DNA from 2 places in the Aureibacillus halotolerans genome. Region 2 is predicted to be linked to the other one. Evidence: predicted binding sites of a transcription regulator. Region 2 holds the regulator's gene; the other holds the start of a gene.
The links. Region 2 encodes LexA, which represses DNA repair genes until DNA is damaged. Its sites were predicted from a motif close to CGAACATATGTTCG; they were not measured.
Positions count from the first base shown of each region.

Region 1: the regulator LexA is predicted to act here: its motif matches at 2,036-2,049, upstream of EV213_RS02655 (YhjD family protein).

Region 1 covers NZ_SNYJ01000002.1:91,677-96,110, forward strand. The annotation lists gene lplA (lipoate--protein ligase) at 645-1,637, shown strand; gene EV213_RS02655 (YhjD family protein) at 2,078-2,485, shown strand; gene EV213_RS02660 (M48 family metalloprotease) at 2,537-3,757, shown strand; gene EV213_RS02665 (GumC domain-containing protein) at 3,838-4,434, shown strand, end outside.
Region 2 covers NZ_SNYJ01000007.1:109,925-114,358, forward strand. The annotation lists gene EV213_RS10095 (DEAD/DEAH box helicase family protein) at 1-320, opposite strand, end outside; gene EV213_RS10100 (sporulation protein) at 631-1,413, shown strand; gene lexA (transcriptional repressor LexA) at 1,636-2,256, opposite strand; gene yneA (cell division suppressor protein YneA) at 2,474-2,785, shown strand; gene EV213_RS10115 (YneB family resolvase-like protein) at 2,785-3,459, shown strand; gene EV213_RS10120 (DUF896 domain-containing protein) at 3,498-3,728, shown strand; gene tkt (transketolase) at 3,914-4,434, shown strand, end outside.

The DNA of each region.
Region 1 (4,434 bases), on a different contig from region 2:
GTTAGATCACCTAGTGAAGTAACATTGATCTATGAACCACTTCAAAACAACGCCTGCTGTATTCAGTAAATAGGGATGGTGCCGGTGCTCACAATCCTGTATTTCTAAAAGGGAGCCTCTAAGTAACAAAACGGATCTCTACGCTCTAAATAACTAGTGGTAAAGGAATCACACCGCTTCTTCAAATCACCATAAATGGTATAAGGTAAACATCGATTCGAGAGTACCTCATCGTGTTTTCTTTGCCGTAGGAGTCTACGTATTTTGCCTACGCTGATGTTTGCTTCTGCGTAAATTGTTTTATTTTGTCTCGGTCTCGTATTACGAGTAAGAAAGCGTGTTAGGGCGTGATTGCTTACCAAACAAGACAAGTAAGTGTATCGTTTCATGCAAGTTGAATCATCTAGTGCAATATTGATGCAGCGGTGGACTTATGTTTAGATAACTTGCGCAGTGCAATAATTACCTTCAACATTAATAAATTGCAGGTGTACCCAGTGATATCTAAGTGTGTCTGCCAAATGTAAGGTGCGAACGTTTAATAAGTAAAATTCAGCTTCATGAAAAGCCTGTCTGTTTTCTTTTTGCTGGTGAGAGTTTACAATAAGAAAGAACAATATGTGTATGAAGGGAGGATGTCCAACGTGATCTTTTTGGACAATCTAGGAAATACTGATCCGAGGTATAATTTAGCAATGGAGGAGTATGCGTTAAAGCATTTACAGCTTGACGACGACTCTTATTTGCTGTTTTACATTAACGAGCCATCGATTATCATTGGCAAAAACCAAAATACGGTTGAGGAAATCAACACGACATATGTAGAGGATAACGACATTAAGGTCGTGCGCCGTTTGTCGGGTGGAGGGGCAGTCTACCACGATTTAGGGAACTTGAACTTCAGTTTTATCACGAAAGATGACGGCGAGAGCTTCCACAATTTTAAAAAATTCACTGAACCCGTTATCGAGGCTCTACGTGAATTTGGTGTGAATGCACAACTTAGTGGACGAAACGACATCGAGGCTGATGGGAAAAAAATCTCCGGCAATGCCATGTTTTCAACGCGCGGACGTATGTTTAGTCATGGGACATTAATGTTTGATTCAGAAATCGAAAATGTGGTCTCAGCGTTAAACGTCAAAATGGAAAAAATTCAATCCAAAGGCATAAAATCAATCCGAAGTCGTGTGACGAATATTTCCGATCTTATGGATCAAAAAATGGCCATTGAGGAATTTAAACAGGCACTCTTGCGATACATATTTAAAACAGCAGACGATATTCCAACGTATGAGTGGACTGAAGAAGATCTCGCAGGAATTGAAAAAATTTCGGAAGCACGATACCGCAATTGGGATTGGAATTATGGTCGATCGCCTAAATTTGATATCCAACACTCCCATCGTTTTCCTGTCGGGTCGATTGACCTTCGTTTGAATGTTGCCAAAGGTGTGATTGCAGACTGTAAAATTTTTGGTGATTTCTTTGGCGTCGGCGACATAACCGATATTGAACAAAGGCTTATCGGGGCAACTTACACGAAGGAAGGCGTTCGCCAAGCTCTGCAAGATGTTCAAATCCCTCATTACTTTGGAAACATCACTACAGAGGATCTTGTGCAGCTGATTTATTAAGCAAGACAACTTACGCAGAGCAAAAATCACCTTCAACGCTCCAATGTTCACAATCCTGTATTTCCTAAAATATCGTCTTTTAGTAACTAAGCGGATCTCTACGCTTTAAATCATTAGATGAGTCCCTTTTTAATTCATATGACATTATAAAATTAGGTCATCATTAAAGCAGCCACTAGCGAGACTCCAGCGGGAAAAGCGAGCTAAGCGAGACCCCGCAGCGCACGAAGTGCCGAGGAGGCTCGCAGTTCGCCCGCGGAAAGCGAGCGTATGGCAGCTTGTATAAAAAGCAACCACAACATTAGATTGTAGATTTACCCAGTGATATCTAAGCGTGTCTGCCAAATGAAAGATGCAAAAGTTGAGTTAAGCAAAACCAATAATCCCCACTTCATAACAGAACGTATATTCGTATATACTGTTCTAGAGGAGGGGAGAAGATGGTCCCGAGGTCAAATTACTTATCTTCTGAAGAAATTCAATGGATTGACGCTTACATCGACATTTATTATGCAAGGAAGGTCATAGAGAGGGATCAACTGGCCTTGATGTCTTTTCACGGCAAGGTCAAGTTTCCCCACTTGTACGAAACCTTGCAAAATGATATTTTACATCAATTGTCACGGTCTTCCTACGAGGTGAGGAAGCAGCTTCGGCTCCATCATATAACGCTTCATAAGTTGGAAGATCAAAGACTTTATAATGGAGCGAATCAGATCGGATTCCTCATACGATTTCGCGGGTATGAGAAGAAGCGTTTGCTTCATTCTGTTAGACTCAAACAACGGATTGAAAAGCGTTTGCTTGGCTTTTTTCATTGCCACAGAAAAGTGTCGGAACGTCTTTAGGAGGTGGCTTCGCTGAGCGTCTGGTACCAAAGGTTTTGTTGGGTCTATGTTGTGTACGCATTCGGAATTAGTGTTTATTTTTTGTTCTTTGCCTCTTTTACACCACCAGGCAAATATGATGGAACAGAAGCAGATCTTTTGGCTTTATTGGCACCAGGGGAATGGCAAGCGCATGAACAGCTCGCTAAAGTACGGTATTTAGTATATTTCCTTGTCACGCCGCTAAAATGGCTTATTTATGGTATGTTTTTATGGACTACATTTGGGATGGCAATGCAAGAAGCGCTGTTCAGAGGGGTACGGAGGCAGCTCAGACTTCCGGCCTATTTAGCCTTTATTTATGTTGTTGTTGACGTAGCGATGCTGCCGTTTTCCTACGTCCAATATCGCTTGGCTGTGCGCGAAGGGCTAAGCGTTCAATCGATTGGAGATTGGTTGCAGGATTGGCTAGTGTCTAGCCTTGTGCAAATTGTCCTCATTGGCTTTATAGCCATTCTCGTGTATAGCTTTATGAAAAAATTTCGACATTGGTGGCTGTGGATGTGGCTGCTTGCAGCTCCACTAGCATGTATGTATGTTATTTTACAGCCAATTGTCATCGAACCGCTTTTTTATGAAACAAAACCACTGGAAAACACAGAGACGGAACAGGATATTCTGGCCTTTGCTACTTCACAAGACATTGGAGTGAATCATCTTTATGAGGTGAATCGGTCTTCGACGAGTACAGCGTTAAATGCGTATGTCTATGGGATCGGTCACACGGCTCGTATCGTGATGTGGGATACGACGCTCTTGGCATTAGCGCCAGATGAAATTCTGTACATAACGGCTCATGAATTCGGGCACTTTGTTGAAAAACATTTTTATCTAGGGTTGGCAGGTAGTATTCTACTGATGCTACCGATGTTTTATTGCATTGATCAATTGCTCACGCACTTTGTCGTTCGATCGTCAAATGCACAGCCATTGAAGCTACCACAAACAAAAAGTGATGCACGGACACTCCCTTTTGTTTTGCTCGTATTAAGTGTGCTTTTGTTTCTGTCCTCCCCAATACAAAACGGGGTGTCAAGAGTTATGGAAGAACGAGCAGATGAGTACGCGTTAACACATGCGCCCGATCAACAGGCGGGAATACGTGCATACCAGGCAATTGGTTTACGAAACTATTCTGTCGCGTATCCACCTAACTGGGTGCAGTGGTGGCTGTCCAGTCATCCCCCAATCAGCGACCGCATTTATCAGATCGTTCAATCGGATGAAACGTAATCCCCTTCTTGTACGTAAGGTTTAGAAGATAGAAGGGTGAAATGCCTTGGCCAGCTTAAAATGAGGGAGGAGAAGCACTTATGGAGGAGATAGATCGGAAGCTTGTTGAGCTTACTGAAGAAAAGAGATTACAAACGAAGCGAGCGAAGCACTTAGCAAAAGTTTTACAAGAGCTCCAACTAGAAAAGGAGAAAGCAGCATCATTTAGAAGCCAACTTGAAGCGGAAGAAAAGGACGTACAACAGCTTGTTGGGTTTCATCCGTACAACGTGTTTTACAGCATGCTTGGTTCAAAACAGGAACGATTAAGAAAAGAGAAACAAGAGGTCGCGGCAATTAAGCTAAAATACGATGAAGCTGTTGCTTCAGTCGATGATCTTGAGAATGAGAAGGCAGAGCTCGAACAAAATCAAAGAACTTCACAATCAATTGAAATTGAGTACCAACAGCTATTGGCTCAAAAAGAAACGTTAGTAAAAGAAAAAAATACACAAATGTCTGTGGTGCTGAACGATTTATCAATAGAGTACGTGAAGCTAGAGGCTTTGTATAAAGACGTAAAGGAAGCAAGACTGGCAGGACAAAGAGTGAAGCATGCGTTGCAAGAAGCAATCTCTTCGTTCGATAGCGCAAAAGGTTGGGGAACGTTTGATATGTTTGGTGGCGGCGCGATCTCA
Region 2 (4,434 bases):
TCAACAAAATAGATTTTTGCTCCTTTAGAACTGAAGATTCTGCATATTTTCTCAACACTGTCCCAATCTTCTTTTTGATTAAATGCCCAGACAAACGTAAAAATCATCCCATAGTTATTGCTTGTTGCAAAGGTTCTAAAAACTTCCTCTCTAAAAAGGGTAGATAGTCTCCACATGTCAGGACTAAATCCGAAAAAGGGTTCAAGTAAATCAATGGTCATATGATTATGGAATAACTTTAAAGCAGTTATTTTTGAGAGCTCATTTCCGACTGTCATTTTCCCGACGGCTTGTGGGCCAAAGAGTAGAACAAGCTTCATCATTGCGCCTCCTGATATTTTCGGATTTTTCTAGACAACTGCTATTTCAAAGGATTATTCCACAATCCTTGCTTAAATTCAATAATAATCAATAATGTAGGCGAAGAGGGGTCTACATCACGAATACTTGGCAAAGTCTTTACCCCTTTGGTAAGAAATTCTTTAAGGATCAAAGGGTATATTCCAATCGCTTTAGCCGAACATGCAGGAGCAATGTCGAGAAACCACACCAATACTTGAAATAACTTGAAACCTTTGTCAAAGTAGATTCGTAGACACATGTAGACGACAAGACAATGGAGGCGTTCAAATGAGTTTCTTTAAAAAATCGCTAGAAAGAGTCGGCATCGGTGGTGTGAAAATTGATGCGCAACTACAGAACAATCAGTACACAAAAGGGGATACTGTCCATGGCGAGTTCCATATAAAAGGGGCAGGCACGGACACAGACATTAACCAGCTTGTGATTGATTTATGTACAGTGGCTTGGTACGAGCATGAGGACAAAATGCATCAGAAGAAAGTGGTTGTTGACTCCTATTCATTTGAGGGCAGCCATGTAAAAAGTGGAGAGCGCTTAACGATCCCCTTTGCATTCGAGCTCCCTTATACCGTCCCACATTCCACGTCAAGAAGTCCTGTTTGGATTACGACTAGAGCGGACATTGAGCTCGCCATTGATCCAAGAGATGAAGATTATCTTGTGATTAAGGAGCCGGAAACATCTCGTCTTTTCCTCAATGCTGTCAGAAACCTTGGATTCCGTCTACGAGAAGTGGAGGTTGAAGCAGGCAACTATTTGACAGAGCGCTTTTATCAGAAAGTCTTGCCGATGGATCAAATTCCAAAGTATGTCCAAGAATTTGAATGGGCGGTCCCATCAGAATTTAGAGGTCATATTGATGAGATTGAAGCAGTCCTATATGCAACTGAATATTCCTTGCATGTACTGCTTACAAAGGACCAAAGATTAAGAGGGTTGGATAAGTTCTTTAAGTCCGAGGATGCGTATTATGAATTGGAATTTACGTTGGATGAGTTGAATCAACCTGATGTCGTTGAACGTGAGTTATGGTCCATCCTTCAAAAATAAACTTCAGGCTGATGAGAAACGCTCGCTTTCGTCGTTGCTTTGCCTTGTCCGGTGCTCATTGCCCTTTTGGCAACTCCGCACCAGTCGAGGTTTTACGTTACATAGAGCAAGCACGTCCGATGGCCTAAAGAAGCATGTAGTGAATGCAATTCTATAACAAAGAGCCTCTCCAATTTGGAGAAGGCTCTTTGTTTATCTATATCCAATGCGAAAGACAACCTCTTAATGAATCGCTCTGTAAAGCCCTACGACTTTACCGAGAATGGTGACATCATGAAGAATAATTGGCTCCATCGCTGCGTTTTCAGGCTGAAGACGGATAAAGTCTTTTTCCTTGTAGAAGCGCTTGACCGTTGCTTCATGGTCTTCTGTCATTGCCACAACGATATCCCCGTTATTGGCTGTTTGCTGTTGTTTAACGACAACAAAATCCCCGTCATAAATGCCAGCTTCAATCATACTTTCACCTTCGATGACGAGCACAAACACTTGCTCATCTGCTGGAAGTAGACTTTCAGGCAGGGCCATGTAATCTTCGATATTTTCAATGGCTGTAATCGGTTGTCCAGCTGTAACCTTCCCGATGACAGGAACATTCAATACTTTTGCAATAGGAGATGCATGTTCATCACTGTACAAGACTTCGATGGCTCTTGGTTTTGTTGGATCACGGCGGATTAATCCCTTGTCCTCTAGTCGTGCTAGATGACCATGAACGGTTGAACTAGAGGCAAGTCCAACAGCTTCCCCAATCTCTCTTACAGAGGGTGGATATCCTTTGCTTTGTACATTGTCCTTAATAAAATCTAAAATATCTTGTTGTCTTTTTGATAGTTTTTTCATAGTTATCCTCGCTTTCTATTACGCGTAGTGGATCCATACTTACAAAGTAAATGTAGGCATACAATTTCAAAAGGTTCATAGACTGGAAGTAATTTATATAAATTATAACAAACAGTCCTTTGGAATACAAACATAAGTTCGAATTTTATAGTTGACAAAACAAACGTTCGCATGTAATCTAAAGGCGAACGAACATTCGTATCAGGGAGGAATGAAGATGGTGGTTTCTGGGCGTTCTTATTATATTTGTCTTGCATTTGTTATTGTTGGCTTGATTCTCTTTCATGGTGTAAGTGATGAGGAGTATGCAACTGTTCATATAGAGAAGGGAGATAGCATTTGGGCACTTGCTGAAGAATACACGGCGCTGCATACAATGTCAAAACCGGATTTCATTCAATGGGTGAAAGAGAACAACCAGCTTCCTACAAGCACGCTTGAGCCAGGACAGCAGCTCATCATTCCAGTAACGATGAAGCAGCTAAGCACTGAGAGATCCTCACAATTTGCATACACGGGTGCGGAGTAATGAATGTGATTGGGTATTGTCGAGTAAGCACGGACAAGCAGTCGCAGGAGACGTCGTTAGGACGACAAGAAAAAGAGCTTACACAAGCCTGCCACACGGAAGGCTGGACATTAAAAGGCATCATTTCAGAAAAAGCCAGTGGCTATGACATTGATCGCGAGGGCATGCTTGAATTGATGGAAAGAGCGGTGTCCGAACAGATAGATGCCATCATTGTAAGTGATGCGACAAGAATCGGTCGTGGCAATGCAAAAATGGCGATTGTCCATTATTTTCGTAAGCATGGTCTGTCCTTGTACTGTGTCGAAGAAAATGGAGAGTTGACTCTGTCAGATGCTGATCACCTCGTGCTTGACATCGTTTCCATTGTCGAAGAATATCAACGCAAGGTACATAATGCTAAAATTTCTCGTGGGATGAGACTTGCAGTGAAGGATGGCTACAAGCCGTTTCGCAATTTAAGCAATCATACGTCAAGTTCGCCTGGTCGGAAAAGAAAAGAAATCCCTATATCCGAGATTGTAAGGCTCAAGAAGAACGGCCTGACGTATAGAGATATTGCGGCAACCTTAAGAGGTCTTGGGTACGACGTTTCTAAAGCGACTGTGAATCGACGTTTTAAACAATACGAAAATGAGCAAGTACAAAAAGAAGCGGTTCATTTGCATCCTTAATCCGTATTTTGTATGATGGGTGGCAAGAGGTGATAACGTTGCTATCCAAAGAGAAAATTAATCGCATTAACGAGCTTTCTAATAAAGCGAAACAGAGCACACTGACCAATGAAGAAAAGGAAGAACAACAACAGCTACGTAAAGAATACTTGGCCACTTTCCGATCGTCTATGCGTGACCACTTACACAATGTGAAAGTCGTTGACCCTGAGGGAAATGATGTCACACCAGATAAATTAAAGGAATCCAAAAAAAATCGTTTGCATTAACAGCTATAACGGAATAAACGAACATGACACCCGACGTCATGTTCGTTTTCATATAGTAGCAGTCGAATTGCTGTCAGCTAAGTTCACATGAAATGATTTCAGATGGCATTAAAGCCTTGCTACTTCACCGTGGTAGGGTATATGATAGAAGCAATAAGTTCTTTAATGAAGAAAGGAATGTACATATGACTGCAAACTTAGATACGCTAGCGATTAATACGATTCGAACGCTTTCAATTGATGCAATCGAGAAAGCTAATTCAGGTCACCCTGGGTTGCCAATGGGGGCTGCTCCAATGGCCTACAAGCTTTGGAAAGATTATCTTAACATTTCGCCTAAACAACCAAAGTGGTTTAATCGAGATCGCTTTGTTTTATCAGCAGGTCATGGCTCGATGCTACTTTATAGCATGCTGCATTTGTCTGGGTTTGATGTAACCATTGATGACTTAAAGCAATTCCGTCAATGGGGCAGCCGCACGCCAGGACATCCTGAAGTTGGTTATACAGATGGTGTAGAAGCGACGACAGGTCCACTAGGACAAGGGATTTCAAACGCCGTTGGTATGGCGATGGCTGAGCGCCACCTTGCGTCAACATACAACCGCGACGGCTATCCTGTTGTTGATCATTTTACTTATACGATCTGCAGTGATGGCGACATTATGGAAGGTGTTAGTGCAGAGGCAGCTTCCCTAGCAGGTCA